DNA from 4 places in the Vreelandella sp. DA03-1M genome. Region 1 is predicted to be linked to each of the others. Evidence: predicted binding sites of a transcription regulator. Region 1 holds the regulator's gene; each other region holds the start of a gene.
What was found. The regulator sigma-54, encoded in region 1, starts transcription at its own class of promoters, with help from an activator protein. The targets are predictions, from matches to a motif close to TGGCACNNNNNTTGCTNT.
Positions count from the first base shown of each region.

Region 2: the regulator sigma-54 is predicted to act here: its motif matches at 3,477-3,494, upstream of urtA (urea ABC transporter substrate-binding protein).
Region 3: the regulator sigma-54 is predicted to act here: its motif matches at 2,480-2,497, upstream of ACXUPB_RS10750 (ammonium transporter).
Region 4: the regulator sigma-54 is predicted to act here: its motif matches at 5,094-5,111, upstream of ACXUPB_RS18535 (NCS1 family nucleobase:cation symporter-1).

Region 1 is NZ_CM146798.1:1,822,056-1,829,400, forward strand. Features, by position in the region: gene pmbA (metalloprotease PmbA) at 1-861, shown strand, start outside; gene ACXUPB_RS08370 (HPr family phosphocarrier protein) at 865-1,134, opposite strand; gene rapZ (RNase adapter RapZ) at 1,180-2,112, opposite strand; gene ACXUPB_RS08380 (PTS sugar transporter subunit IIA) at 2,202-2,672, opposite strand; gene hpf (ribosome hibernation-promoting factor, HPF/YfiA family) at 2,677-2,985, opposite strand; gene ACXUPB_RS08390 (RNA polymerase factor sigma-54) at 3,084-4,499, opposite strand; gene lptB (LPS export ABC transporter ATP-binding protein) at 4,623-5,372, opposite strand; gene lptA (lipopolysaccharide transport periplasmic protein LptA) at 5,384-5,875, opposite strand; gene lptC (LPS export ABC transporter periplasmic protein LptC) at 5,887-6,456, opposite strand; gene ACXUPB_RS08410 (KdsC family phosphatase) at 6,456-6,998, opposite strand; gene ACXUPB_RS08415 (KpsF/GutQ family sugar-phosphate isomerase) at 7,062-7,345, opposite strand, start outside.
Region 2 is NZ_CM146798.1:4,332,425-4,339,769, reverse strand. Features, by position in the region: gene ACXUPB_RS20175 (response regulator) at 1-13, shown strand, start outside; gene ACXUPB_RS20170 (Bug family tripartite tricarboxylate transporter substrate binding protein) at 186-1,187, shown strand; gene ACXUPB_RS20165 (tripartite tricarboxylate transporter TctB family protein) at 1,187-1,639, shown strand; gene ACXUPB_RS20160 (tripartite tricarboxylate transporter permease) at 1,639-3,168, shown strand; gene urtA (urea ABC transporter substrate-binding protein) at 3,595-4,956, shown strand; gene urtB (urea ABC transporter permease subunit UrtB) at 5,063-6,682, shown strand; gene urtC (urea ABC transporter permease subunit UrtC) at 6,686-7,345, shown strand, end outside.
Region 3 is NZ_CM146798.1:2,314,212-2,321,556, reverse strand. Features, by position in the region: gene ACXUPB_RS10765 (peptide chain release factor 3) at 1-509, opposite strand, end outside; gene ACXUPB_RS10760 (putative motility protein) at 720-929, opposite strand; gene ACXUPB_RS10755 (NAD(P)/FAD-dependent oxidoreductase) at 1,071-2,312, opposite strand; gene ACXUPB_RS10750 (ammonium transporter) at 2,637-3,437, shown strand; gene ACXUPB_RS10745 (EAL domain-containing protein) at 3,437-6,016, shown strand; tRNA gene ACXUPB_RS10740 (tRNA-His) at 6,131-6,205, opposite strand; tRNA gene ACXUPB_RS10735 (tRNA-His) at 6,240-6,314, opposite strand; tRNA gene ACXUPB_RS10730 (tRNA-Arg) at 6,408-6,484, opposite strand; tRNA gene ACXUPB_RS10725 (tRNA-Pro) at 6,576-6,652, opposite strand; gene folD (bifunctional methylenetetrahydrofolate dehydrogenase/methenyltetrahydrofolate cyclohydrolase FolD) at 6,909-7,345, shown strand, end outside.
Region 4 is NZ_CM146798.1:3,967,213-3,974,557, reverse strand. Features, by position in the region: gene preA (NAD-dependent dihydropyrimidine dehydrogenase subunit PreA) at 1-776, opposite strand, end outside; gene ACXUPB_RS18550 (NAD(P)-dependent oxidoreductase) at 773-2,152, opposite strand; gene hydA (dihydropyrimidinase) at 2,193-3,632, opposite strand; gene ACXUPB_RS18540 (nitrilase-related carbon-nitrogen hydrolase) at 3,665-4,531, opposite strand; gene ACXUPB_RS18535 (NCS1 family nucleobase:cation symporter-1) at 5,167-6,684, shown strand; gene ACXUPB_RS18530 (LysR family transcriptional regulator) at 6,743-7,345, opposite strand, start outside.

The DNA.
Region 1 (7,345 bases):
AGTGGCGAAGGCGTGCGCGTTTATGCCAATAGCCACGGCTTTTTAGGTACCCAAAAGGGCAGTAGTCACTCTCTTTCATGCATGCTGATTGCCCAGGATGCGAGCGGTATGCAGCGCGACTATGACTACACTTCTGCACGCGATCCCAAGGCACTGCGCGACCCCGCCGAGGTGGGCCGTGAGGCCGCCGAGCGTACGCTGCGCAGGCTCGGCGCAAAACGTCCGCCCACGGGCACCTTTCCAGTGCTATTTGACCCGTCGCTGTCCAGTGGATTGATTGGTCATTTACTGAGTGGTTTAGCAGGTGGTGCTTTATATCGCCAAGCCTCTTTTCTGTGTGATCGGCTTGGCACGCCGCTGTTTCCCGATTGGTTCAGCCTTGAAGAACGTCCAATGGAAATCGGTGCCACAGCGAGTTCGCCGTTTGATGGCGAGGGCGTGCAAACCCGTAATAATCGTTTTATCGATCAGGGCAGCATTGCCAGCTATATGCTCTCTTCCTACAGTGCTCGTCGGCTGGGTTTGCAAACCACGGGCAATGCTGGTGGGGCACGAAATGTGCGTTTAGTGGCACCACTGCAATCCCGTGACAGTCTATTAAAAGAGATGGGGCGGGGTATTTGGGTAACCGAGCTGATGGGGCAGGGCGTTAACGGCGTGACCGGTGATTACTCACGTGGCGCTGCAGGGTTTTGGGTAGAGGATGGAAAAGTACAGTACCCGATCGAGGAGTTTACGATCGCTGGGAACCTGGAGCGGATGTTTGCCGGGTTAGTGGGGATTGGCGATGACACCGATACCCGTGGCAGTGTTCACACGGGTAGTTGGTTAATTGATGCCATGACCGTAGCGGGAGATTAAAAGCTACTGATCTTCCTCAAAACGAGCATCGAACAGCGCTTGAATAGCATCAAGCGCCTGTTCGGCGTCATCGCCTTCAGCGTTGATGGTTAGCTCGGTACCGCAAGGGGCCGCGAGCATCAGCAGTGACATGATGTTGGCGGCGTCAGCGACCTGTTGCTGTTTTTGAACACGTATTGTCGCCGTGAACTGTTGGCCGCATTTTACCAGTTTGGTCGCCGCGCGTGCATGCAGGCCGCGTTGATTGGTAAGTGTGAGAATTCTTTCTGGCACCCTGGTTCCTTTTCGCCGAGTGGTGTCATTAATGGATAGAAGCGCTTAAGAAGTTGCTTGCTGCTCGTCGGTTTGGGATGTGCTGGCAGGCGGAGCAGCTAGCTGTTCATTTAATGTGTACTGCAAGCCTAACTCGCGATGACGTAATTGAATTTCGCCCATACTGTGTACTAATCGCTCTGCTAGCTGTTCGACCATATAGACCGAGCGGTGTTGCCCACCGGTGCAGCCAATCGCGATAGTCATGTAGCTACGCTGGCTATCTTGGTAAGCGGGCAGCCAGCGCTCAAGCCAAGCCTGAATATCGTTAGTCATGGCGTCTACGATGGGATAACCGCTTAAGAAGGCCACTATGTTCGCATCGCGGCCTGTGAATTGGCGTAGCGTTGGATCCCAATATGGGTTTGGCAGGCAGCGCACGTCGAAAACCAAATCAGCATCCAGCGGTACACCGCGCTTATAACCAAACGATTCAAGCGTCAGCGTGAGCTTATCGCGTCTCTGATGGGCGACCTGGTCAGTAATGCGACGACGTAAATCGTGAACCGATAGACGCGAGGTATCGATCAATAAATCAGCCAGATCACGAATATCGTGTAGCGTCTCTTCTTCTTTATTGATGGCTTCTTCAAGTGTCATTTCGCTGTCGCGCGTGAGCGGGTGGCGACGACGAGTGGCGGAGTAACGCTCAAGCAATATGCGGGCGTCCGTGGTCAGATAGATCACTTGAAAATCAATTTTACGTTGCCGCAGCTCCTCTAGCATAGAGGGCAGTCGCTCTAGCGCGCCAGGCAAGTTACGGGCGTCAATGCTGACCGCTAAATGGGCACGGTCGCCTTTGTCGCGTAGTTCGTCCACCAACGAACCCAGCAGCATGGCAGGAAGGTTATCAATCGCATAATAGCCAAGATCTTCAAGCGCTTGTAAGGCGATAGATTTACCTGACCCAGAGCGGCCGCTAATGATCACAAGTTGCATAGGGTCTCTCTTTGCTTTGATCAAGCTGCGTTAAGGGTGGCGAGCGCAAAACAACCTGCCGTTGAGTACCGCTTGGCAGGTTTAGGCTTTCAGGAGGTTGTTTGCTCACGAATTTTAGCGGTAAGCAACTCAAGTAGTTCGCGCTGGCTGCCTGCTTTACGCAGTTTCTGACGCGTATCCGCATCGTTCATGATGGTCGCTACCTGGCCGAGCAGAGAGAGATGTGTGTCATCAGCCTCTTCTGGAACTAGCAATACAAATACCAGATCCACCGGGTCGCCGTCGATAGCATCAAAATCAATCGCTTCTGCGAGTTTTAAAAAACCAGCAATCGGGGCCGAGCAGTGAGGACTACGCGCATGGGGAATAGCCACGCCGTTACCAATCCCGGTACTGCCTAAGCGCTCACGGCCAATTAAACGGCTAAACACTTCTTGGCTGTCCAGACTGGGGATATTTTGGGCAATAAAGGTGCTGAAAAATTCCAGCACCCTTTTTTTGCTGCCCCCGGGTACGTCAAAGAGAACACGTTCCGGGGGGAGTATGGTTTCCAACGTCATTGAATTAACGCACGCCTGCGCCTTGGGCGCGAGCTTGTGCTTTTTCCTTATGTTTAACGAGTTGCCGATCAATTTTGTCCGCTAATGCGTCAATAGCGGCGTACATATCACTGTCTAGGGCTTCCGCATGTAAATCAGCACCTGCTGCGTGCAGCGTACAGGCGGCCTGCTGGCGCTCTTTCTCCACAGATAAGGTGACTTGCACCGTGGTTATGTTGTCGTAATGGCGCTCTACACGTTCAAGCTTTTCGTTGACATAGTCACGCAAGGCGTCAGTCAGTTCTACGTGATGACCAGTGATATTAACTTGCATTGACGTACTCCTTATCCATCGGACTGTACTTCGATTGTAACCCTTTTTGCCGCGTTGCAAAGCCCTTGTCGAGAGTTTCCCTAAAACGTTGATTTGTGCTAGCGCAAACGACGTCGCTCGCTAGAGGAGGGAATGCCCATGGCTTCACGGTATTTAGCCACCGTTCGACGCGCTACTTGAATTCCCCACTCTCCTAATAGCGTGACTAAGCGGCTATCAGAAAGCGGCTTGCCTGGCGGCTCCTCTTGAACCAATTTCTTAAGCCGAGCGCGAATAGCGGTGCTTGAATGGCTGTCACCATCCTGGCTGCTGACTTGGCTTGAGAAAAAGTATTTGAGTTCAAATACGCCGCGAGGCGTATGAATAAATTTCTGAGTGGTTACCCGGGAAATAGTCGATTCGTGCATTTCCACGGCCTCGGCGATATCGGCCAATATGAGCGGCTTCATGGCTTCTTCGCCGTGTTCTAAAAAGCCAATTTGCCGGGTGATAATCTCGCGTCCAACGCGCAGTAGCGTATCGTTGCGGCTAGAGAGGCTCTTGATCAGCCAGCGTGCTTCCTGCAGGTGTTCTTTTAAAAACTGATTGTCCTGACTTTTATCCGCACGCTTTATTAAGCTTGCGTAGTCGGGCTGAATGCGCAGCCTTGGCAATGCCTCAGGATTGAGCTCTAAGTGCCAGCCTTCGTGGTCATGGCGTACGACCAGGTCGGGCGTTACATAACTATCATCGGTATCGCCATAGGCGCTGCCCGGGCGTGGATCAAGGCTACGAATGAGGAGAATGACATCAGCCAGCTGGTCATCATCGAGTCCCAGGCGGCGTTTTAGTAAGCGCATGTCATCTTTGCCGAGCGCTTCCAGAAACTGCCGTACTAAGCGGCGGGCAGGAACCAGCAACGGCGTATCATCGGGAAGAATGGCCAGCTGCAGCATCAGGCACTCCCGCAGGTCGCGGGCGAATATCCCTGTTGGCTCAAATTGCTGAAGTTTAAGCAGAATAGTTTCCACTTCGCGCTGGCTAAGCCCATCGACACCTTGGGCGCGAAGCCCTTCACGGATATCGTTGAGCGGCTGAGTTAAATAGCCATTAGCATCTAACGCGTCGATAAGACTTTCTGCGACAAGTTGCTCTCGCGCGCCAAAATCAGTCATGGCAAGCTGCCACAGCAAGTGCCCATGAAGACTCTGGCCAGCCGCTTGGCGCTCAAAATCAGGTCCTTCGCTGCTGGTGCCACCGTGACTGCCCATATCTTGGTAGGTATCAGACCAGTCACTATCTACCGAGAGCTCGGTGGGAATGCTCTCTGACCACTCTTCCTCTTTGGGCTCGCTGACAGCCTGTTCGCCAAATTCATCCTCTTGGTCCAGCATGGGGTTGGCATCTAGGGCCTGCTGAATTTCTTGACGTAAGTCCAGCGTTGATAGCTGTAGCAGGGCAATGGCCTGCTGCAGCTGAGGTGTCATGGTCAGCTGTGTGCCCATGCGCAGTTGAAGAGAAGCTTTCATGACCATCTGAGAACCACTCGTTAATCAGAATGCTCCACCCTAGTGCGAGTAGGTCTCAGGTGCAAGTGCAATAAGCATGCCATTGGTAGTAAAGTTGTTGTAGAGCGCTAATTAGAAGTGAAAAATAAGCTAGAGGCGGAAATCAGCGCCTAAATAAACCTCCCTCACTTTCTGGTTAGTGAGTATCGAGGCTGGAGAGCCGCTGGCGATGATTTGACCATCGCCCACGATGTAGGCGATATCACAAATATCCAGGGTTTCGCGAACGTTGTGGTCGGTAATCAGTACGCCGATGTGGCGCTGTTTTAATGCCCGAATAATGGTTTTGATCTCGCCCACCGAAATGGGGTCTACGCCAGCAAAGGGCTCGTCCAGCAGAATGAATGCGGGTTCTGTCGCCAGTGAGCGAGCAATCTCCACACGCCTGCGTTCACCGCCTGAAAGGCTCATGCCCAGGTTGTCGCGAATATGGGTAATGTGAAAATCTTCAAGTAGCGCTTCCAGGCGCTGCTCGCGGTCGCGACGGCTGAGCTCTTTGCGCGTTTCGAGTATCGCCATAATATTATCGGCAACCGATAATTTACGAAAAATAGACGCTTCTTGCGGAAGGTAGCCGATACCCGCCGCAGCGCGTTCATGCATTGGGGCGCGGGTTAGATCTACATCGTCGATACCCACTTTGCCAGCATCGGATTTCACCAGCCCCACAATCATATAAAAAGAGGTGGTTTTGCCTGCACCGTTGGGGCCGAGCAAGCCCACAACGCTGCCTTGGGAGATCTCTAAATTGATGTCTTTAACGACTCGGCGTCGCTTATAGCTTTTGGCCAAGTGGTGGGCATATAGGGTTTTGATTGGCGCAGTGTCTGTAGTTGCCAAGGCTTGGCTCCCTATTGTTCGGGCTGAAGCGTCATACGTATGCGCTGGGTTTCGCTGCCGTCAACGTCAGAGCGGGCCTGAATCACTTCACGGTCAATGAAATATTCAAGGCGACCGCCGGTGAAGGTGTCTTCTTGTTGCGTTAATTCGGCTTGGTCGATCAGCTCAACGCGGCGTTCAGCGACATGATAAATAATGCGCCTTGCCCAACCTTCTGTAGGGCCTTCTTGCCCTTCAGCTTGATGACGTAAGTAAGCGCGCTCACCGGTGGAGGTCGCGCGGGAGAGCTCGCCTGCCTCGTTGCGTTCGATCTCTACTCGCTCGCCACGTAATTGCATTCCGCCTTGGCGAATATCGACATTGCCTGTATAGACAGCGGTTCCCGCTCGCTGGTCAAGGTCTAAACGGTCGGCTTCAACTTCTACCGGGGCCTGGCTGTTTTGGGCCAGTGCCGAGAGTGGTACCGCAAGGGCAAAAAGGGCGGTATATAGCAGTGATTTCATGGCAAATCCTGTTAGCGTTGCGTGGCCGGAGGGTGCGTGCCACGCACATTATCAGTTAAGCGCACTTGGCTTTCGTTAAGCCAGACGTCCATGCGCGACGCGTTCATTTGCTGGGGCGGCTGTTGTAGCACTACCGGTGTTTCACTCCACGCATGCTGTTTTAGCCCGTCATAGTGCAATAATTCAGTGTCTAACTGCCAACCTTCATCCGGTGCGATCAGGCGAGCCGCGCCTGACATCAGCAAGGCCTGAGTGGACGTGTTAAGCGTGCCTACATCAGCGCTAGCTAGCCACTGGCGGTTTTCGCTATCGTATAAAATAGCTTCGGGCTCTTCCGTCCAGGTTTCACTACGCTGCGGCGTATGGATCAGGCGTGGGGTTTTAAGCGCCTGTAATACGCTGCCATTTTCACCGAAAAGGGTGATCTCAGCGTTTTCCAGTACGTGGCCTGGCTCCTGGGCCTGCGCTTCAGGGTCAATGGCCGTGTCTTGAGGCCCCCGTGGGTCAAGCCACACCAGTAGAGCCCCCAGGGCTACGACCAGCCCGGCTAACCAAATGCGTACTTTTACCTGCTTCACCATTAGGTGCGACCGTGAAGATAGGTGTCTAGCACCGCGCCCCAGTGCCCTTGAGATTCAAGCACTGTGTCACAGATTTCACGTACGGCGCCGTGGCCACCTAGACGTTCCGTGGTCCAGTCGGCGTGGGTATGCATGTAATCTGGCGCATTAGGGACGGTAATGCCGACACCGCAACGCTTAATAGCGGCCAAGTCAGGCAGGTCGTCACCACAGTAGGCCACCTGCTCTAACTCTATATCGAGACGCTGGCAAAGCCCGCGCAGGGTGGCAAGCTTGTCTTCACAGCCTTGATGGACCAGGTCGATGCCCAGTGATGCGGCGCGCTGGCTCACCATGGGAGAGTCGCGGCCCGTCACCAGCGCTACATGTATACCCACTCGCTTGAGAAGCTTCAGCCCATGACCATCCTGAGTATGAAATGCTTTGATTTCGATACCGTCAGCCTGGAAGTAGAGGCGGCCGTCGGTCAGTACGCCGTCAACATCCAATGCTAATAGGCGCACGCGGCGGAGTCGATCAAGTAGCGCATTAGGTAAGGTCATAGAACCTCCTTATCATTAAATTCGTAAAGCGGGTCGGTAATATTGCTGAATGACGCCGCTGTCTTAAATAACGCCGCTGGCAAGCAGGTCATGCATATGTAGCGCCCCGATAGGACGCTGTTGTTCATCAACCACTGCTAGCGCCGTAATGCGGCTCTCTTCCATGATACGTACCGCTTCCGCCGCCAGGATGTCGGGGGCGATGCGCTTGCCCGGCCGGGTCATTACATCGTCAACGATGACATCGCGCAGGTTGTGAAACTGGTCGAGCGTGCGTCGAAGGTCACCGTCAGTGTATACCCCGGCTAGGCGGCCATCGCTATCTACCACGCAGGTAAAGCCTAGCC
Region 2 (7,345 bases), 2.2 Mb from region 1:
AGATTCTCTATAAGAAAGTGCTGTGAGCTAGCAGGCGTGAACAAAATGAACAAAATGCGCGTAAAGAACTTTTTGTCTTTTATGCGCACAAGCTTGTCGGTCAGGGTGGCGGTCTTCTAACGTTCGCGGCGTGCAGTCTCACAATAAGACGCCCCATACAACAACACTGACACGTGGAGAACGCCATGATCATTAAGCCTTCCTTTAAGTATTTAACGTTGCTGGCCCTTCCGCTAGCGACGCTTACCACTTTTGCTAGCACCGCTTCAGCCTTCGAGCCAAAAGGTAAGGTGGAGTGTATAGCGCCCTCTGACCCAGGCGGCGGTTGGGACTTTACTTGCCGTAGCGTAGGGAATGTCATGCAGGAACTTGATATAGTTCCAGCGAATGTACAAACCATCAATATGGCTGGTGCTGGTGGCGGTGTGGCGTTTGCCCATACCGTCAGCAAGCGCGCTGGCGATGACCACCTACTGGTTGCAGCCTCTACTGCCACGACCACTCGTCTGGCCCAAGGGCAATTCCCAGGGTTGACTGCCGATCAGGTCAATTGGATCGGAGCGCTAGGGGCGGATTACGGAATTATCGCCGTGGCCGCTGATTCCGAGATCGATGACCTCAATGAGCTCATGGAATCGCTCAAGGAAGATCCGCGCAGCGTTAAGTTCGCTGGCGGTAGCGCTAAAGGCGGATGGGATCATCTCAAAGTGCTGATCGCCGCTCAGGCAGCGGATGTCGAAAATCTTCCGCGCATTGCCTACCTCTCCTACAACAACGGTGGCGAAGCGCTAACCCAGGTAATCGGTGGCCACGTGGACGCCTTTACCGGGGATATCACTGAAGCCCAAGGGTTTATGGAATCTGGCGACTTACGCGTCCTGGCGGTTCTTTCTGAAGAACGTCTGCCCGGTGACATGGCGGACGTACCCACTGCCCGTGAACAAGGCATCGACGCTATTGGCCCCAACTGGCGCGGCTTTTATATGCCGGCGGACGTCTCTGAAGAGGCTGAAGCGTATTGGACCGATGCCATGGACACTATTTATGAGAGTGAAGAGTGGCAGGATGTCATGGCTCAGAACGGATTGATGCCATTTCACATGACCGCTGGCGAGTTCGAAGCGTTCGTACTCAACCAGATCAATGAGATTGAACAGCTTTCTAAAGATATTGGGCTAATTCAGTAATGACTTTCAACGACCGCATCTTTGGGGTCCTGATGATCGTCCTGGCCGTCGCGTACGGCTGGGCCGCGACTCAGTTCCCGGAACCGTTTGGTGGGGCCGAAGCCGTTGGCCCTGACACTTTTCCGAAGTTGCTCGCCATAGTGTTGGCAATTTCCAGCCTTTATCTGATTGTACGCCCTGATCCCGATAACGCATGGCCTTGGAGCCGTACCGGTATCGAGCTAATCATCGCCGTAGTGGTGCTGATCTTTTACGCCATGCTGCTTCAGCCGCTGGGCTTTATTATTAGCACTACGCTTGCTGTGGGAACGCTCTGCTGGCGCATGGGGGCTCGGCCGCTCAATGCTTACATGACCGGTGCAGTCTCGGCAGTGGTAGTGTACTTCCTGTTTAGTTTTGCACTCGATCTCGCCTTGCCGTTGGGTCTGTTGTCATTCCTGGAGATGAACTAATGGAAACTCTAGGTTATCTGATGGATGGTTTTGGCGTTGCTCTGCAGCCCCATAACCTAATGTTCGCCTTGCTGGGTGCTTTTCTAGGCACCTTGATCGGCGCCTTGCCGGGATTAGGCCCAGCTAATGGTGTGGCCATCCTGATTCCGCTGGCGTTCAGTTTGGGACTCGCACCAGAAACCGCCCTGATCATGCTGACCTCCGTGTATGCGGGCGCCATGTACGGTGGGCGTATTTCATCGATTCTGTTGAATATTCCCGGCGATGAACCGGCCATGATGACCTGTCTTGACGGGTATCCTATGGCCCAGAAAGGCAAGGCTTCTGAGGCGCTGGCGATCTCAGCCGTGGCCTCTTTTATCGGTAGCCTTATCGCCACTATTGGTTTGATCTTGCTGGCGCCACTGTTGGCTAATTTTGCCTTAACGTTCGGCCCTGCAGAATATTTTGCGCTCTTCCTGCTGGCGTTCGCTACCTTAGGCGGCATCACTGGCAAAAACCCTATCAAAACGGTAGTCGCCGCCAGTATTGGCCTAATGATCGCCACGGTGGGTATCGACAATACCGGCGTGCAGCGCTACACCTTCGGGGTGCTCGAACTTTTTGAAGGCGTGGACTTCATCATTGCTATCGTCGGTCTGTTTGCCATTTCCGAACTGCTGTTCTTCATTGAGGAGCGCGCAGGCGGTGGTAAGGAGAAGATGAAGGTCAACAAACTTTCGCTCTCCTGGAAGGATATCCGCGATATTCTACCCACCAGTTTCCGTGGCGGGGTGCTGGGGTTTGTTGCCGGTGTGCTACCCGGCGCCGGTGCTTCGTTGGGTAGCTTCATCAGCTATACCCTTGAAAAACGTGTGTTGGGTAAGAAAGGCTATTTTGGACAAGGCGACCCGCGTGGTGTGGCTGCTCCCGAAGCTGGCAATAACGCCGCTTCGAGCGGTGCTCTGGTCCCCATGCTAACCCTGGGTGTGCCGGGTAGTGGTACTACCGCAGTACTCTTAGCGTTGTTGATTTCGCTCAATATCACCCCGGGACCGTTGATGTTCACCCAGAATGCCGACATCGTCTGGGGCGTGATCGCAGCGCTATTGATCGGTAACTTTTTGCTGCTGATCCTTAATATTCCGTTGGTGGGCATCTTCGTCAAGCTGCTGTCCGTGCCGCCGATGTACTTGCTGCCGATCGTCACGATGATTGCCTTCGTGGGTATCTACTCAATCAGTAACACCATCTTTGATCTCTACTTCATGGTGGCCTTTGGGGTGGGCGGTTACGTCCTGCGCAAGCTTGAGATTCCGCTGGTGCCAGTGATTCTTGGCTTGTTGCTGGGGCCTGAGATGGAGAAGAACCTGCGCCATGCCATGGATATCTCCGATGGCGACTGGATGATTCTTTGGGATAGCGGTCTGGCTATCGGCCTTTGGGTCTTTGCTGGATTAGGCTTGATCTTGCCTTATATTGTGGGTCCTCTCCTGCGTCGTGGGATGAAGGGAGCAACGCCTACGTCAGGCTCGCCTGAAAGCGATTAATACTTAAAGGAGTCATCTTGAGCAACGGGGCGCCGACGAAAGTCGGCGCCCCGTTTTTATTAGTAGTACCTCTGAAAGATGGACAGGCTCTTTTTCTACTTTTTGTAACTGAAGAGTAAGTATAAAGTTTCTAAATTGTATATGACTAATCTAAGTACCGAGTTGGTGCAGTGTTTCTTATTGGTGCATTGTTAAGGTGCTTTAATAACAACTTTGCGCTTTATATTGGTGCGTTTGACGATAATTAGGAATATTTTAAGATAACTAAGTGGCTGATTCGTTAGCTATAAGTGAGCGTTGTGCCAATCTGGCGCATCCCTTGCAGGTGTTAATGGCTAGTGGACGTATTGGGGGAGCTAACACAACAACCCCAAGTGCGAAGCCAACCATCAAGCCCCAATCATAAGGGGTGCAAGGAGATTAACAATGAACACTCTCAAACGCTCGACACACCCGCAATCATTCCTTTCAAGTGGCCGTTTCGCCACCGCGCTACTCACCGCCGTGGTCATGGGAGCCAGCACCCAGGCCTTTGCGCAAGACGATGACCCGATCAAAGTCGGTATCCTGCACTCCCTCTCCGGCACCATGGCGATTAGCGAAACTGTCCTTAAAGACACCGTCGAAATGTTGATCGAACAGCAGAACGAAGCCGGTGGTTTGCTGGGTCGCCAGTTGGAAGCCGTCGTCGTTGACCCCGCCTCTAACTGGCCGCTGTTTGCCGAACGCGCTCGTGAGTTGCTGGCGCAAGAAGAAGTCGACGTCATCTTCGGCAACTGGACCTCGGTGTCTCGTAAAGCAGTGCTGCCAGTCGTCGAAGAGCTCAACGGGCTGCTGTTCTACCCGGTGCAGTATGAAGGCGAAGAGTCTTCTGAAAACGTCTTCTACACCGGCGCGGCGCCTAACCAGCAGGCGATTCCTGCGGTTGAATACCTTATCAACGAAGTAGGTATCGAGCGCTTTGCGCTGGTGGGTACCGACTATGTCTACCCGCGTACCACCAACCGTATCCTTGAAGCCTTCCTCAAGGACGAATACGGCATCGCGGAAGAGGACATCATGGTTAACTACACGCCGTTCGGTCACTCCGATTGGCAAAACATCGTGGCGGAAATTCGCCGCTTCGGTGAAGAGGGTAAACCAACCGCCGTAATTTCAACGGTTAACGGCGACGCCAATGTGCCGTTCTATACCGAGCTTTCCAACCAGGGCATCGATGCGGCCGATATTCCGGTCATCGCTTTCTCTGTAGGCGAGCAGGAACTGACCGGTATTGATACCGGCCCGTTGGTGGGTCACTTGGCGGCCTGGAACTACTTTATGAGCGTTGATAACGACGACAACTACGACTTTATCGATGCCTGGATCGAGTACACCGGCGACGATATGGCGGTCACCAACGACCCAATGGAAGCGCACTACATTGGCTTCAACATGTGGGCAGAAGCGGTACGTAAAGCGGGCACGACGGACGTCGATACCGTTAAAGACGCCATTATCGGTGTGACCGTGCCTAACCTCTCCGGCGGCTATGCGGCGATGATGCCCAACCACCACATCACCAAGCCGGTGCTGATTGGTGAAATTCAGGATAACGGCCAGTTCGATATCGTGTGGCAGACGCCCTCTACCGTGGCGGGCGACGCCTGGTCTGACTACCTGCCTGGCTCGCGTGACCTGATTGCCGATTGGCGCAAGCCGATGGAGTGCGGCAACTTTAACGTCGTGAACGGTTCATGTGGTGGCAGCACCGCAGCAGAAGAAGCCGAAGCGGCACTCGCTGAGTAAAGCCTAAAACCCCTTGCCGCGTCGTGGTTCGATGGTTGGCGCGGCAAGGAGCACGCTACCTTTCCCTCTTAGATAACCGTTTTTAAATAACCAAAGGAAGAACCCCATGAGGCGTTTCCTTTCCTTGGCGCTGCTCTGCTTCCTGCTGTTGGGTATTACCCTCAATGCACAAGCACAATCAACAGACGCCGCTAGCAGCTCCACTAATGATGCCGCCGCGCTCGAACTGCTAGAGGCGCTGGACGTTGAGTCCTACACCGCCAAAGGCGAAGCCATTACTGCCATTTTGCAAAGCGACGATGAGCGTGCCCGTGACTGGCTGCAAGCCCTGCTGGATGGCCGCTTACAGCGCACCGAAGATGGCCGTTTTGTACTGGTGCTCGAGAACCGCGGCCGCGACTGGCCGGTGGCCGATGTACTCACCGGCGAAGCGCTGGGTGAGATGTCCCGCCGTGACCTGGAACGTATCGGCATTAACAACAACCTGCGTAATCAACTGCGTAGTGCCATCGCGGTAGTTGACCTCTATTCGCCCAACGTGGAGCGCCGTCGCACATCAGCCGAGCGCCTGCTAGGTGAAGTAGACGGTGAGCTGGTGCCCACGCTTGATGACTTGATTGCGCAGGAAGAGGACGAGCAGGTACGCTATCGCCTGACCCAGGCCGTGGCAATTTATCGCGCTGAAGCCGGTGAAATGGCTGGCGTTGAAGCGCTGGACGGCAGCCTGCATCCGCGCTCAAGGGTAGCGTTGAGCCGAGCAGCCAATGGCGATGACCCTGTCGTCGCCAATGCAGCCGCCGCTTCCCTGGCGGGTATCGAGCAGCAGCTCAAGATCAATCGCGGTCTGGAAACGCTCTATTTCGGCTTGAGTCTTGGTTCAGTACTGGTGCTCGCTGCCATAGGCCTAGCGATCACTTTTGGCGTCATGGGTGTGATCAACATGGCCCACGGCGAGCTGATGATGCTGGGTGCATACACCACCTGGGCGATGCAACAACTGCTGCCCGGCCAACCGGGGCTGGCGTTGATTCTATCGATTCCTGCGGGCTTTATGGTTGCTGCTCTAGCCGGTGTGGCGATCGAGCGCGGCGTGATTCAGTTCCTTAAAGGCCGCCCACTGGAGACGCTGCTGGCGACCTTCGGTATCAGCCTGATTCTTCAGCAGCTGGTGCGCACGGTGATTTCACCGCTCAATCGTACCGTCATCACCCCAGAGTGGATGAGCGGTTCGCTAGTGGTTAACGATGCGCTGTCGCTAACGCTCAACCGCATGTACGTGCTTGGCTTTGCGCTGGTGGTGTTTGCGGGCCTGATGCTGATTATGCGCCGCACACGATTAGGGCTTGAGGTGCGTGCAGTGACCCAGAACCGCGCCATGGCACGCTCCATGGGCATTCGTGCCACTCGTGTGGATATCATGACCTTTGCGCTGGGCTCCGGCGTAGCCGGGCTTGCCGGGGTCGCGCTCTCCCAGCTCACCAACGTCGGCCCTAACCTGGGGCAGAACTACATCATCGACTCGTTCATGGTGGTGGTGTTCGGCGGCGTGGGTAACCTATGGGGCACGCTGGTGGCCGGGCTATCCCTGGGAGTCATTAACCAAGTGCTGGAACCTTGGGCTGGCGCGGTATTGGCCAAGATCATCGTGTTGGTCTTTATCATCCTATTCATTCAAAAACGCCCGCGTGGACTCTTCCCGCAGAAGGGCCGGGCTGCGGAGGGCTAAGCGATGTCACTAACGACCGAATCATCGACGAATTTTTGGCTAACACGCCCCTTCAGCGAACGCTCTACGCAGATATTTCTTGGCGTGCTACTGGCCGCGCTGGCGCTGGTCACCATCCTGCACGTGGCAGTGCCGCCGGAGAATCCGCTGCATGTGGGCGCCTATACGGTCAACCTATTCGGTAAGTACCTAAGCTACGCGTTGCTCGCCGTGGCGGTGGATCTGGTGTGGGGTTATCTGGGCATTTTAAGCCTGGGCCACGGCGCCTTCTTTGCCATCGGCGGCTACGCCATGGGCATGTATCTGATGCGCCAAATTGGTGATCGAGGCACTTACGGCAATCCCGTGTTGCCCGACTTTATGGTGTTCCTGAACTGGGACAGCCTGCCGTGGTTCTGGCACGGCTTTGATATGGCCTGGTTTGCCTTTGCCATGGTGCTGCTGGCCCCCGGCCTACTGGCACTGGTATTTGGCTTCTTGGCCTTCCGCTCGCGGGTTACCGGAGTGTATCTGTCGATCATCACCCAGGCACTGACCTTTGCCCTGATGCTGGCCTTCTTCCGCAATGAAATGGGCTTCGGCGGTAATAACGGCCTGACCGACTTCCGCGAAATCGTCGGCTTCGATTTACGCAGCGACGCCACGCGTTTGGGGCTTTTCCTG
Region 3 (7,345 bases), 490 kb from region 1:
GTCATTGGCGCGCACTGAATATTGAGTACCGTTTCGACCTCATCCATTACCTCAATGGGGTCACGGATATCGCGATCCATTTTGTTGATAAAGGTCAGAATCGGCGTTGTACGCAGACGACATACCTCCATCAACTTGATAGTACGATCCTCGACGCCCTTTGCGCCGTCGATCACCATCAAGGCAGAGTCTACCGCTGTAAGCGTACGGTAGGTATCTTCGGAGAAGTCTTCGTGGCCAGGTGTATCCAGCAGGTTGACGATGCGCCCGCCATAGGGGAACTGCATTACCGAGGTAGTGACAGAGATACCCCGCTCCTGCTCCATTTTCATCCAATCCGACGTTGCGTGCCGATCGTTACGCTTGCTCTTGACCGAACCGGCCAACTGGATGGCGTTGCCAAACAGCAGCAGCTTTTCAGTAATGGTGGTTTTACCAGCGTCAGGGTGCGAAATGATCGCAAAGGTGCGTCTAAGCCCCGCCTCATGGGCTAACTGAGTCTCTTTCATTGTGCCTCTTTGAAAATGTTTACTCCGCGCCGCTTTCCAGTGATTGATTAGCACGCGGTGAGCAATGTCCATTGAGACAATTGTAACGCCTAGAGACTGCTTTTGTCGCGGCTGGCTTTATGAGTGACTAAGCAATTGGAGAGGCCAAAAAAAACGCTGACGAATTCAGCGTTTTTAACGAAGCATGCAACGAGATGCTGCTTCTAGGCGTTATGCGTAGGTGTTCACCTGAGTACCGACGCTGCCTTCTTTGGCCAAGTCCGGTTGTGCACCGGTGTTGGCAGAGGCTAAAACTTCTGTCACCTGCTCAGCCTGGGTGTCCAAGGCTTCTTTGAACACCTGCATCTGCGCCTGTTCGGCTGTTTGCGCCTGATTCATATAAAGCGAGGCACTGACTGAACTGCTGATGCCTACATCCATATTTTCACCTAATGGTATGCAAATGTACTTACAAACTAGCAAAGCATTAGATCACGCGCAAAGATATCGTCACTATTACTAATGCCAGCATCTACAACTATCGGCTTAACTCGCCGAATCATTAACGAATATAGCGCCCGTTCAAAACCTGTCAGCGCGAAACGGCTTCATATCAATTGCGGTAGGCTGCCCTTCCATCATATCTGCCAGCAAATGACCCGTTGCAGGACCAAGAGTAAACCCTTGATGCCCATGCCCAAAGGCGAGCCATAAACCTGGGTGGCGTGGCGCTGGGCCAATCACTGGCTTCATATCGGGCAGGCACGGCCGCGCACCTTTCCAAGGGGCTTCATCGCGGCGCTCCCCTAACGGAAACACACTGCGCGCCACTTTCTCTGCCGCGCCCAGTTGGTTAACGTCGGCGGGGGCATCAAGGCGGTCTAACTCTGCCCCGGTGGTCAAGCGGATACCCGCATTCATCGGCGCCAGCAGGTAGCCAATTTCAGCATCCATGACCCAGTAACTTAGCTTGGCCTCTGCTTGTGGGGCGTAGTGCATGTGATAGCCACGCTTCACAAAGGTAGGGAAATGGTAGCCAAGCTCCTTCAGCCAGCTACCCGCCCAAGGCCCTAGCGCCACCACGACGTCGTCTGCTTCTAACGTTTCAGCGGCAGTACTTACCTGCCACCGGCCACCCACCTGCTGAACCGAGGTGATATCCGCCTGCAGAATGCGCCCGCCATCATTGCTGAATGCTTGGGCATAAGCCTCGACCAGCGCACCGGGGTCGGCCACGGTCCAAGGGTCGAGCCAGTGAATCGCACCAATAATATGTTCGCTAAGGGAAGGCTCTTTCTCCATCAGCGCAGCCCGATCCAGTTGCTCAAATTGAACACCATAAAGACGGCGCGCCTCTTCGGCATCTTTTAACCGTGCGGCCAACTTTTCAGGGGTACGGTAAAGCTCAAGCCATCCCTGCCTGCGCACTAAGTGTTCCGCTCCGGCAGCCTCAATCATCGGGCCGTGAGTCTTCAGTGACTGCTGAATCAAAGATGCATATTCCGGCACGATTTTCTGGTAAGCCTTCGGCGCTGAATTCATCCAGTAGCGCAACAGTGGAGAAGCGGCATTCACCATGCCCGCAGGACGATAGCGAATATCAACCCGGCGGTTAGGCAACACGCTCAGGAGCGTTTTAACATCCCGTGGAAAGGGGTAAGGCCTAACGGCTTCACGCTGAATAATGCCTGCATTGCCAAACGAGGTTTCTCGACCAGGCTGGAGGCGGTCTACCACGGTGACGTCATGACCGCGCTGACGCAGATGCCAGGCAATGCTGACACCTACCATCCCTGCTCCTAAAACTACCGTTTGACGCGCCATGTTGATGCACTCCCCGCTGTCGATTCAGCACCATGATTGGTAAGTAATAACTATTTGAAAAATATCACCAAACCAACTGCATTAATATAGTAGAAAACGCTGTTTTAGAGCCAAAAATAAGTAATTAATGCTCCATAGCGAGCTAAAAAGGATGACAACACTATTAGCGGCATAACAATTGCTTAGTTTCTATTAGGCAACCTGAACGGTATGCAATTGAAGACGTCGTAACGGCCTCTCCTCCTCTGCGAAAAACACATAAAGCACCAAAAAGAAGCGCTCGCACCAAAAGATGCCCTCGTACTAGTGACAAAGGAAAACACCATGTCTGCCACGCTAAATCTGGATAGCTCGCTGATCGATACGCTCTGGGTACTCTGGGCGGCGGCCCTGGTATTTGTGATGCAAGCTGGCTTCCTTTGTTTAGAGGCAGGCACTACACGAACCAAGAATGCAATCAATGTCGCTATGAAAAACGTAGCGGACTTTGCCATTGCCGTCAGTGTTTTTTGGTTAGTGGGCTTTGGCATTATGTTTGGTGACTCCTACCACGGCTTTATTGGTACGTCATTGCTTGGCTGGCAACTTGACGCTGCCGGCAGCTGGGTAATTACTATTTTTATATTTCAAGCAATGTTTTGCGCCACCGCCGCCACCATTGTGTCTGGCGCGGTGGCGGAGAGAATGCCCTTTCTGGCTTATACCTGGACAGCCTTATGGATTGCTTTAATTATCTATCCGATTTTTGGTCACTGGGCATGGGGTGGGCTTTTAGGTGGCGCGGAAGGCTGGCTAGTATCGTTGGGTTTTGTCGATTTTGCTGGCTCGACGGTTGTTCATAGCGTGGGAGGCTGGGTAGCACTGGCAGCAGTACTTAGTATCGGCCCACGCAATGGGCGCTTCTCCCAAGGTAAGCCGCCCACCGCCTTTCCCTCCGGCAACTTGCCGCTCGCCATGTTGGGCGCTCTGTTTATGATACTTGGCTGGTTCGGCTTTAACGGCGGCAGCACGCTGGCGGTGACAGATCAAATACCCAGCATATTGGCCAATACCGTTCTCGGGGCCGTAGGCGGGATACTCTCGGGTATGTTGATGGGTTTCGCACACGACGCTATGCCGATGTGATGTACGCCATTAATGGTGCCATTGCAGGACTGGTCGCCGTCACCGCTAGCGCCCACGCAATCTCGCTACAGGCCGCCTTTGGATTAGGCGCGGTGAGTGGAGTACTCATGGTACTAACCAGCGAATGGTTACTAAGAAAGCACATTGACGATGCCGTGAGTGCTATCCCCTCCCATCTGGTGTCGGGGATTTGGGGCACGCTGGCTTTACCCTGGGTGGCGGACTTAACGCTTTTGGACAGCGGCTTGTCTCGGCCTGCTCAGTTTGGCATTCAACTGCTTGGCGTTGTCGTCTGCGGTGTTTGGAGCTTTGGCAGCGCATGGCTACTTTTTCGTATCACTTGGCGCTTCCTCCCTTTGCGCGTCTCGCCCGAGGCGGAAAAAATGGGCCTTAATTTAGCCGAGCATGGCGCCAACAACGAACTGAACCAGCTGCTCGAACACATGCGTAAGCATGAACAACAGGGCGATATGCGCCAACGCATTGAAGCCGACCCATTTACCGAAGTGGGTGAAATCGCGGCCAGTTACAATCGGGTAACGGCAGCGCTTGAAACAGCCGTGGGACATACCCGCGTAATGCTTCGCAACCTGCGCGATGGCGTAATTACTTGGCAGGCAGATGGAGCGCTAACCAGCCTCAATCCTGGAGCGGAGCAGCTTTTCAATGTCAATGCAGCCAAGCTTATTGGACAGCCCGTCTCACACTTACTGCCTGGTTTCACGCTAACCCCCGGCGCGCGCCATGAAATTAAACGACGCACCGATGATAAGCGTATTCGCTACTTGGAAATTCAGGTTAGCGAAGGTGCTAGCGGATCGGCATCAGAGCGTTCTGGCATGGTGCGCGATATTACTGAGCGCAAACAGCTTCAAGAGCAGTTAAACCGGGAGCGTGATCTTGCCCGCACTACGCTTGCGTCAATCGGTGATGGCGTTATCACCTGCGACGCCAGTGGCAACATCACGTTCCTCAATAAAGAAGCGCAACGCTTAACGGGATGGTCACTCGATGAGGCAATGGATAAACCCATTCATGTGGTATATCAGTTACTCGAGGAAACCAGTGGCGAGCTATTAAGCAACCCAGCCCGGCAAGTGCTCACGCAATTAACCCCCGTGCACTCCACCGAGCATTGCCTGCTGATACAGCGTGACCAATCGCGCACTCCCATCCAGCACAGCGCCTCACCGATACGATCTCGTAGTGGTATCACTCTTGGAGCTGTCGTTGTCTTTCAAGATGTGAGTCTCACTCGTCAACTGACAGAACAGCTGAGTTACCAAGTAAGTCACGATAATCTAACCGACTTACTCAATCGGCGTGCTTTTGAATCAGCACTTACCGCGCTGCTGAATCGCGATGATGGTCAGCATGTCCTGTGCTACCTGGATCTTGATCAGTTCAAAATAGTTAACGATACCTGCGGCCATCTGGCAGGGGACGAGCTGTTACGGCAAGTGTCATTAAAGCTGAAATCCCATGTGCGCAGTAGCGATATTGCTGCTCGCCTGGGCGGCGATGAGTTTGCCTTGCTGCTACCGGACTGCGGTCTTGATAGAGCGCTGACCATTACCGAAGCCCTGCGCTGCGATATCGAAAATTATCGTTTTGCCTGGCAAGAACACACCTTTGGGATTGGGGTCAGCATTGGCTTGGTTGAACTCAACTCAGCCCACCCAATGCGGCTTAGCCAAGCATTACATGCTTCTGACGCCGCGTGCTACGCCGCCAAAGAGGCGGGGCGAAATCGCATCCACTGCTATCAACCCGATGACCATTCATTACTGGAGAGACATGGGGAGCTACAGTGGGTTCAGCGGTTGCAAAATGGCTTAGATAACGATGCTTTTCGACTTTTTGCCCAGCCGATAAAAGCCATCTGCGCCGATGCTCCCGCCTATCGTGAGATTTTACTTCGCATGGAAGAGCATGGTGAGCTGATCGCCCCTGGAAGCTTTTTACCCGCCGCTGAGCGCTACCACTTTATGGTGCGCATTGATCGATGGGTCATACGTAACACCCTGGCATGGTTAGGCGATCAAAACCGTCATTCTGCACCACGAACGCATAGCCTGTGGGGAATCAATCTATCAGGGGCTTCGCTATCTGATGCTGATTTTTGTCAGGATCTTATTACCCAAGTATCCACGGCAGACCTACCCCACGGCACGCTGTGTTTTGAAATAACGGAAAGCACCGCCATCGCCCAGCTCTCAAGCGTACAGACTCTCATTCATACCCTGAGAGCTTACGGCTGCCGTTTTGCGCTAGATGACTTTGGTACTGGACTCTCTTCTTTTAGTTATTTAAAGCAGTTGCCTGTCGATTATTTAAAAATTGACGGCAATTTTATTCGCAACGTGCATCAAGACCCGATTGACCGGGCAATGGTTGAAGCTATTCATGCCGTAGGTAAAACGCTTGGGATAAAGACGATTGCAGAGTTTGTTGAAACCCAGGTGACGCTGGACACACTGCACAAGATGGGTATTGATTATGCGCAAGGATATTTACTTGGAATGCCCGAACCGCTTACCAATATGGCAGGCAACCGCATTAGAGTGATGCCGCGTTAGCAAAAACGTAAGCGCTTAAAAATTGAAAACAAAAAAATCCCAATTAAGGGCTTAAGAACTGGAAAATAGAAACTGAAATAGGAAGAAATAACAAAAAGAGGAAATGCGGGGTAATGGGGTGGATGATGGGACTTGAACCCACGACCACCGGAGTCACAATCCGGGGCTCTACCACTGAGCTACACCCACCACAACCTAAAACTGGAAACGCAAACATTGTCACTGGGGTGGATGATGGGATTTGAACCCACGACCACCGGAGTCACAATCCGGGGCTCTACCCCTGAGCTACACCCACCATAGACAATCTTACGTTGAAACCTTATGCAGAAACGATAAGCACATGCTTGAAGATATGATTCTCTGACGGGTTGTTACCACTGAAATTAGGTGGCACGCCCAGCAGGAATCGAACCCGCAACCTACGGCTTAGAAGGCCGTTGCTCTATCCGGTTGAGCTATGGGCGCACAAAAAGCATTCAGAAATAACGAATACTGATGAGCACTAGACCACAACCAAAGCTTGAAAAAGCAAGCTACTACCTTTCACGTTTAGGTGTGGTCGGGATGGAGGGATTCGAACCCCCGACATCCTGCTCCCAAAGCAGGCGCGCTACCAGACTGCGCTACATCCCGATTTTTCATCACCCTAGACGCTACCGCTTGGTCCGTCTCAAGCGAGGCATATATTACTATTTTTAATTTTAAAGTCAACCATTAAAGTGATTGTTCGTGAAGGCGCTTTGCCTGGATGTCCTAGCGTGCGAAAATTGCTGCCTCAGAAAGTGCAGCCAACTGCGCTAGTAGCACTAGGTACTGCCTTAAAAGCTATTCGTCAAAAGGCTTCGAGACACCGCCTAGTCCTTTTCCACGTCCACAGGGATTTCTCTACATGACTGCCCAACTAATCGATGGCAAAGCCATCGCTGCTACTGTTCGCCAACAGGTTGCCGAGAAGGTTGCCGCACGTAAAGATGCAGGCGCACGAGCACCGGGCCTAGCCGTAGTTGTGGTAGGAGATGATCCCGCCTCTCACGTTTACGTCAGTAATAAGCACCGCGCCTGCGAACAGGCAGGCATTCTTTCCTTCCAGCACACTCTGCCTACTGCAACCTCTCAGCATGACTTAGAAACGCTGGTTGATCAGCTCAATAGCGACCCGGCCATAGACGGCATACTGGTTCAACTGCCACTACCCAAGCACTTAGATGCCGGCCCTATTTTAGAGCGTATTCGTCCTGATAAAGATGTTGATGGCTTTCACCCTTACAACATTGGTCGCTTAGCGCAGCGTATGCCCGCGCTACGCCCTTGCACCCCTAAAGGCAT
Region 4 (7,345 bases), 2.1 Mb from region 1:
TTCACGGCGCTGCCGCAGTAGCCGCCGTGGGTGCTTTGGTGGCCTACCGTGGGCTTGGCGACCATGTTGTCCAGGTCAATGCTGGTGATCGAGTTGATGGTGTTGATCAGCGACACTGCATCGGCGCCACCTCGCAAGGCTGCCTGGGCGCCTACGCGAATATCGGTGATGTTGGGGGTGAGTTTTACAATCACTGGCTTCGAGTAGTGCTTTTTACACCAGTAGGTGACTTTCTCGATCAGGTCAGGGTTTTGGCCTACTGCCGCGCCCATGCCACGCTCCGGCATGCCGTGAGGGCAACCTAAGTTGAGCTCAATGCCATCTGCACCGGTCGCTTCTACGAGCGGCAAGATATACGCCCAGGCCTCCTCGTTGCAGGGCACCATGATGGAGACAATTAGCGCACGGTCGGGCCAATCCTTCTTCACCTGGGTGATCTCTTGAAGGTTGATCTCCAGCGAACGGTCGGTAATTAGCTCAATATTATTAAAGCCGATCACCTCGCGGTTTTTGCCGTAGTGGGCTGAATAGCGGGAGGAGACGTTCACCGCCGGTGGTTCTTCACCCAGGGTTTTCCATACCACCCCGCCCCAGCCCGCTTCATAAGCGCGCACGACGTTGTAGGCTTTGTCGGTGGGCGGGGCAGAGGCTAACCAGAACGGGTTAGGGGCTTTGATACCGGCAAAGTTTACCGATAGATCAACGCCGTTCACCACGCTGTCGCCGCTGTTTTTCTTGCCTGGAAAAGAGAGGGTGTTGAAAGGCGTGGTGTTCATGCGGCCTCCTGCTGGGCGGCGAGCGCTTGATGAATGGCGTGAGCCGCCAGCTTGCCGTGCTGCACGGCTTGTACGGTGAGGTCCTGGCCGGGTTTCACACAGTCGCCTCCGGCGTAAACGTTGGGCAGTGAGGTTTGGAACATCTCATTGACGTGGATGCGCTCGCCGTCGCGGGCTAGCTCGGCAGCGGTGGCATCAGCGAGACTGGTGTTATCAAAACTTTGGCCTATGGCTTTGAAGATGGCGTCGGCGGCAATCTCAATCGTTTCGCCCGTCGAGGATAATTGGCCCGCTTGCTCAACGGTCTTGGCAAAGCGCATGCCCGCTACGCGGCCCTGGTCATCCAGCAAGATTTCATCGGGCTGCGCCCAGGTCACCATGCGTACACCGTTGGCTTTGGCGATCTCCTGCTCGTGGTCGGTGGCGGACATCGCCTCCACGCCGCGACGGTAGACCAGCGTCACCTCGGTGGCTCCCAGGCGAGCCATTTGCGTTGCCATATCGATCGCAGTATTGCCTGCACCAATCACAATGCAGCGTTTGGCCACGGTGAGGCTGCCCAGGTCATCGGTTTGACGCAGGGTTTTGATGTAGTCCACCGCGGGCATCAGACCCGGCGCCTCTTCGCCGGTTAGGCCCAGGGCGCGGCTGGCACCTAGCCCTAAACCGAGAAACACGCTGTCATACTGCTGATGCAGCGTGGAAAGTTCGAGGTTATACCCGAGTCGCTGGCCGTACTGGAGGTCAATGCCGCCGACCTCCAGTAAAAACTCGACTTCCTTGCGGGAAAAGTCATCGGTCATTTTGTAGCGGGCGATGCCGTACTCGTTTAACCCGCCGGGCTTTTGCTCAGCTTCAAAAATCGTCACCTGATGGCCAAGCATCGCCAGCCGATGAGCGCAGGAAAGTCCCGCAGGCCCGGCACCCACCACAGCGATGTGGCGGCCAGTGCTGGCGGCGCGCTTAAAGGGGTGGCTCTCAAACTGCATATGATCGGTGGCGTAGCGCTGTAGCAAGCCGATCAGCACAGGCTGACACTCGGCGTCGTGGTTGCGCACGCAGCTGCGCTCGCAGAGGATTTCGGTGGGACATACGCGGGCGCAGCTGCCGCCTAGGATATTGGCTTCCAGAATGGTTTCCGCCGCGCCATTGATATTGTTTTCGCTGATTTGGCGAATAAAGCTAGGGATATCAATGTCCGATGGGCAGGCTTCAACGCAGGGCGCGTCATAACAGTAGAGGCAGCGCTGGCTTTCGATGATAGCCTGGCGCGGCGTCAGCGGTGGGTGAAGGTCGCTGAAATTATGTGCCAACGTCGCTGGGTCGTAGGTGCCGACCTCTTTTGCGCTGGGCAGGTGATCAAGTGAATGGGTCACGGTCGTTTCTCCATTGCTCTGTTCTTCGGCAGGGCCGGGATTAGCGCGTTACCGCTACAGGGGCATTTAGCTCGGCGCGTTTGGCCAGCAGCTCGAATACACCGGGATAGGCGGGACGCTCTAAATAGCGGCCCGCACCGCGCTCGGCGTGCAGCTCGCCGTCGCGCCATACCCACTTACCTTGGCTGATGGTGTGACGAGCAATGCCGCGCACCGTCTTGCCCTCGAAGATATTGAAGTCGACGTTCTGGTGATGAGTTTTGGCGGAGATAGTGCGGGTGCCGTTAGGATCCCACACCACAATGTCGGCATCGGAACCCACCTGAATCGCCCCTTTACGTGGGTAGAGATTGAAGATCTTGGCGGTGTTGGTGGAGGTGACCGCGACAAACTCCTGAGGCGAGAGCTTGCCGGTATTCACGCCTTCGTCCCACAGCACGGCGAGGCGGTCTTCTACACCCGCGGTGCCGTTAGGGATCTTGGTAAAGTCATCTTTCCCGGCGGCTTTCTGCTCTTCGCAGAAGCAACAGTGGTCGGTGGCGGTGGTTTGCAGGTTACCAGATTGCAGGCCGTGCCAGAGCGCTTCCTGATGGCCCTTAGGGCGGAAGGGCGGGCTCATTACATGGGCCGCTGCGGTTGCCCAGTCGGGATTCTGATAAACGCTGTCGTCGATCACCAGGTGGCCCGCTAAGCACTCGCCAAACACTGGGTGACCCTGCTGACGGGCATAGGCGATTTCGTCTACTGCGTCCTTAGTGGAAACGTGTACCAAGTAAACGGGAGCACCTAGGGTGCTGGCAATACGGATCGCCCGGCTGGCGGCTTCGCCTTCGACCTGGGGCGGGCGAGATAGCGGGTGGGCTTCTGGTCCGGTCATGCCCTGAGCCAGCAGTTTCTGCTGCATGTGATACACCAGCTCGCCGTTTTCTGCGTGTACGGTGGGAATAGCGCCCAGCTCCAAGCAGCGGGAAAAACTCTCCACCAGGATATCGTCGGTGGCCATGATCGCGCCCTTGTAGGCCATAAAGTGCTTGAAGCTGTTAACGCCGTGATCCCGCACCAGGGTGCCCATCTCTTCTTTGACGCTCTCGTCCCACCAGGTAATCGCCACGTGGAAAGCGAAATCGGTGGCGGCTTTTTCGGCCCAGCCTTGCCAGGTGTTAAATGCTTCCAGCAGCGACTGGCCGGGGCTTGGGATCACGAAGTCGATGATGGTCGTGGTGCCCCCTGCCATAGCGGCGGCGGTGCCGGTGTAGAAATCTTCGCTGGCCACCGCACCCATAAACGGCATCTGCATATGGGTGTGGGGATCGATGCCGCCGGGCATTACCAGTTGATCGCTGGCATCGACGATCTCGCAGCCTTCAGGAATATCGAGATTGTTGCCAATGGTGTGGATTTTTCCATCGACGCAAAGCACGTCGGCGCGGTAGGTATCAGCGTGGGTGACGACGGTGCCGCCCTTGATCAATAAGCTCATGGTTCGCTCCTTAAGTGATTGACTGAGGTGGCTTATTCGCCGTCGGTGAGGCGGGTATAGGTCTCGGGGCGGCGGTCACGGAAGAACTGCCAGTTGTTGCGCACCTCGCGCACCATATCCAGATCAATCTCGTGTACCAGCAGCTCGTCTTCCGTTTCGCTGGCCTGGGCTTCAATCTTGCCGCGTGGGTTCACGATATAGCTGGAGCCGTAAAATTCGCCGATATTCCAAGGCGCTTCGCTGCCCACGCGGTTGATGGCGGCGATAAAACAGCCGTTGGCAGCCGCAGAGGCGGGCTGTTCAAGCTCCCATAAATATTGGGATAGCCCAGCCACAGTCGCAGAGGGGTTGAAGATCACTTCAGCACCGTTGAGCGCCAGTGCCCGCCAGCCTTCAGGGAAGTGGCGGTCATAGCAGATATACACGCCGATCTTGCCGTAGGCGGTATCGAACACCGGCCAGTTGGATTGGCCCGGCTTGAAGAAGAATTTTTCCCAAAAGCCAGCGACTTGGGGAATGTGTGTCTTGTGGTATTTGCCTAGATAGCTACCGTCGGCGTCGAATACCGCTGCCGTGTTGTAGTAAACGCCGGTCTCGGTCTCCTCAAAGATGGGCACAATAATGACCATGCGGTGCTCAGCCGCGAGCTTCTGCATCATTTGGCAGGTGGGGCCTTCCGGCACACGCTCGGCGGCGGCGTACCATTTGCCATCCTGGCTGGGGCAAAAATAGGGTTGGTTGAACACTTCTTGGAAACACAGTACTTGCACACCTTGCTCAGCCGCTTGCTGAATCATCGGCAGGTGTGCCTCGTTCATGGCATCGCGAATCGCCGCCGGTTCCAAATCTGTACTGGTTTTTAGGCCCATTTGAATCAGGCCGATTTTCATTTTCTGCATATAAAAGCCCTCTCGTATCCTACGCGCCAACCGCTGGCTCGTTTTTAGTGTTGAGTAACGGTTCGCAGTAATCAGGTATTGCTAATGTTTGTGAGCCGCTATGGATGAGCCATTAGCGTGGGTTGCTTGGCGTGTAGTGATATCGACTAAATGCCGACGGATTATTGTTATGAGCAAAGTTGTCATATTTGACAGCTTTTTGAACATAGTCCCTTATGTAGTCGCTTTTCAAGATTTTTTTACTGTGGGTATTCTTTTTGATTAACTAATTGATTTTATATGGGATTATTGATTTTTATCATTGCTTTTACTCATTTGGTGAATGCATGTACATGAATGGTGATTTATTTATTATTTTATAAATCAATTGCTTAGTATATTTATTCATGATTTATCTGAAATTTAACGTTTCTTTTTGGTGCGCTATTTTTTTACCAGCTATGTTTTTTAGGGAAGTTAGTGTGTGTTGATTAAAACAATAACAATTTAATAGGGAGTGGTTGCCTATCTGCCATTTAAGTCAGCTTTTTGTTCAATAAGTTAACGACCATGCTTTATTTTTAGGCATGTTTATTGCTGTAACGAGAGCTGAACCCGTGAATGCGATCGGCAATATCACTGCTGAGGAGAATAAAATGACTGGCTCAAGAACCCAGATGATCGACAGAGAGGGGCTGATTGAACTTCAAGTCGGTGAGGATGTGCGCAATAGTCCTCGCTTCAATGAGGATATTGCGCCTACCCAGGCCAGCGAACGCACCTGGAGCAAGTGGAACATTGCGGCGCTTTGGGTTGGGATGTCGATCTGCGTTCCCACCTATACGCTGGGTGGCGTATTGACCGCCTACTTTGGCTTGAGCGTTGGCGAGGCGCTGTTTGCCATTCTATTAGCGAATATCATCGTGTTGATTCCGCTTACCTTAAACGCTTTTCCTGGCACTAAATTTGGCATTCCCTTTCCCGTCGTTTTACGTTCCTCCTTCGGTATCTTAGGGTCCAATGTGCCTTGCCTGGTGCGGGCATTAGTCGGCTGTGGCTGGTTTGGTATTCAGACCATGTTCGGTGGCTTGGCTATTCATCTACTGCTTTCGGAGTTAATTCCTGCCTGGGCGGCACTTGGCGGTGTGGGGGAAGTGATTGGCTTTTTCGTGTTCGGTGCCATGAACCTGTATGTGGTGATTCGCGGTGCGGAGTCAATCAAGTGGCTGGAAACCTTGGCTGCACCGTTGCTGTTGGCAGTGGGCGTTGGGCTGATGATATGGGCATGGCCGAATATGTCGATGACCGAGCTGCTGGCGCAGCCGCCGTCGCGCCCTGAGGGAGCTTCCGTTTATGGTTATTTCTTTGCAGGCTTGACCGCCATGGTGGGGTTTTGGGCTACGTTGTCGCTTAATATCCCTGACTTCAGCCGCTTTGCCAAAAGTCAGAAAGACCAGATTGCTGGCCAGATCATCGGGCTGCCGCTGACGATGTTCTTCTTTGCCGCGCTCGGTGTGGTGTTAACCGCGGCGTCTGAAACGTTGGTGGGCCAGACCGTTGCCGACCCGGTGCGGCTGATTGGCTATATCGACAGCCCCTTTTGGGTAATCATGGCGATGCTGCTGATCATTATTGCCACGATCTCCACCAACACAGCGTCGAATATTGTTTCTCCCACCAATGACTTTCAGAATATTGCGCCCAAATTGATTAATCAGACCCGCGGTGTGCTGATGACCGGTGCGGTGGGCGTGTTGCTAATGGGCTACGATCTGCTGCAAAAGGCCGGTGTGATTCCACCGGGCGTGTCACTTGAGCAGATGTACTCCAACTGGCTGCTCGGTTACTCCAGCCTACTCGGCCCTATCGCGGGTATTATGGCGGTGGATTACTTCCTGATTAAAAAGCAGCGCTTGGATGTGCCTAGTCTCTATATGGATAACCACGCCTATCCTGCGGTGAACATGGCTGGGTTTATCGCCTTTGGTGTGCCGGTGCTACTCACCTTGATCTCACTGGTGACAGGCACGATGAACTGGTTCTACGATTATGGTTGGTTCACTGGGTCGGCGTTGGGGGCAATTGTTTACTACGCTGCCAGCCGAGTAGTGGCATCGTCTCCACAGGCAGGGCCTGCGCCGTTAATGGCCAGCGAGGTCACCGAGCAGCGTTAATCAGTAGTGGTAACCAATAACTATGTTTAAAGCCCGGCACGGAAGCCTGGCTTTTAGATTAGCTACTTTTGATTAAGCCTAAAAAAGCATCGACCACTCGGTTAGGGCGGCGGTCATGGCGAGTGATCAGCACAAATGGAATACGGTAATGCTGCGTGGCAACATGCAGCGCCCGCATTTTGCCTGCTGCGACCCATTGCTCGGCAACATGCTCGGGTAGAAAGCCAATAAAACGCCCTGTCAAAATCAAAAAGGCAGCACCTTCCCGATCGGATGCCGACGCGCGTAGCGTGAGCGCATCATGGGCTTGGCGTGCCTCAACTGGCAGCGGATAACGAGGTGAAATAGCTGCGTGTCGTGCGATATCTGCAACGCTGAGCGTGTCATCGTTTTCCGCAAACAGCGGGTGCCCTGCGGCACAGTAAAGGTAGGAAGGCTCATCATAAAGGTGTCGGGTTTCTAAGCTGGTGGGTAGGTTCACCGCGGGTACTACGCCGACGTGCAAATGGCCATCCATCACGCCTCGAATAACGGCGTCGGAAGGCTCCATATGAATATGCAGCGTTACCTCATGTTCCGGCGCGCTAAGTTCAGCCAGTGCGTTGGTCACGTGCATGGCCGGAAGCGTCACTAGGTTGTCGGTAATGCCAATATTCAGCTC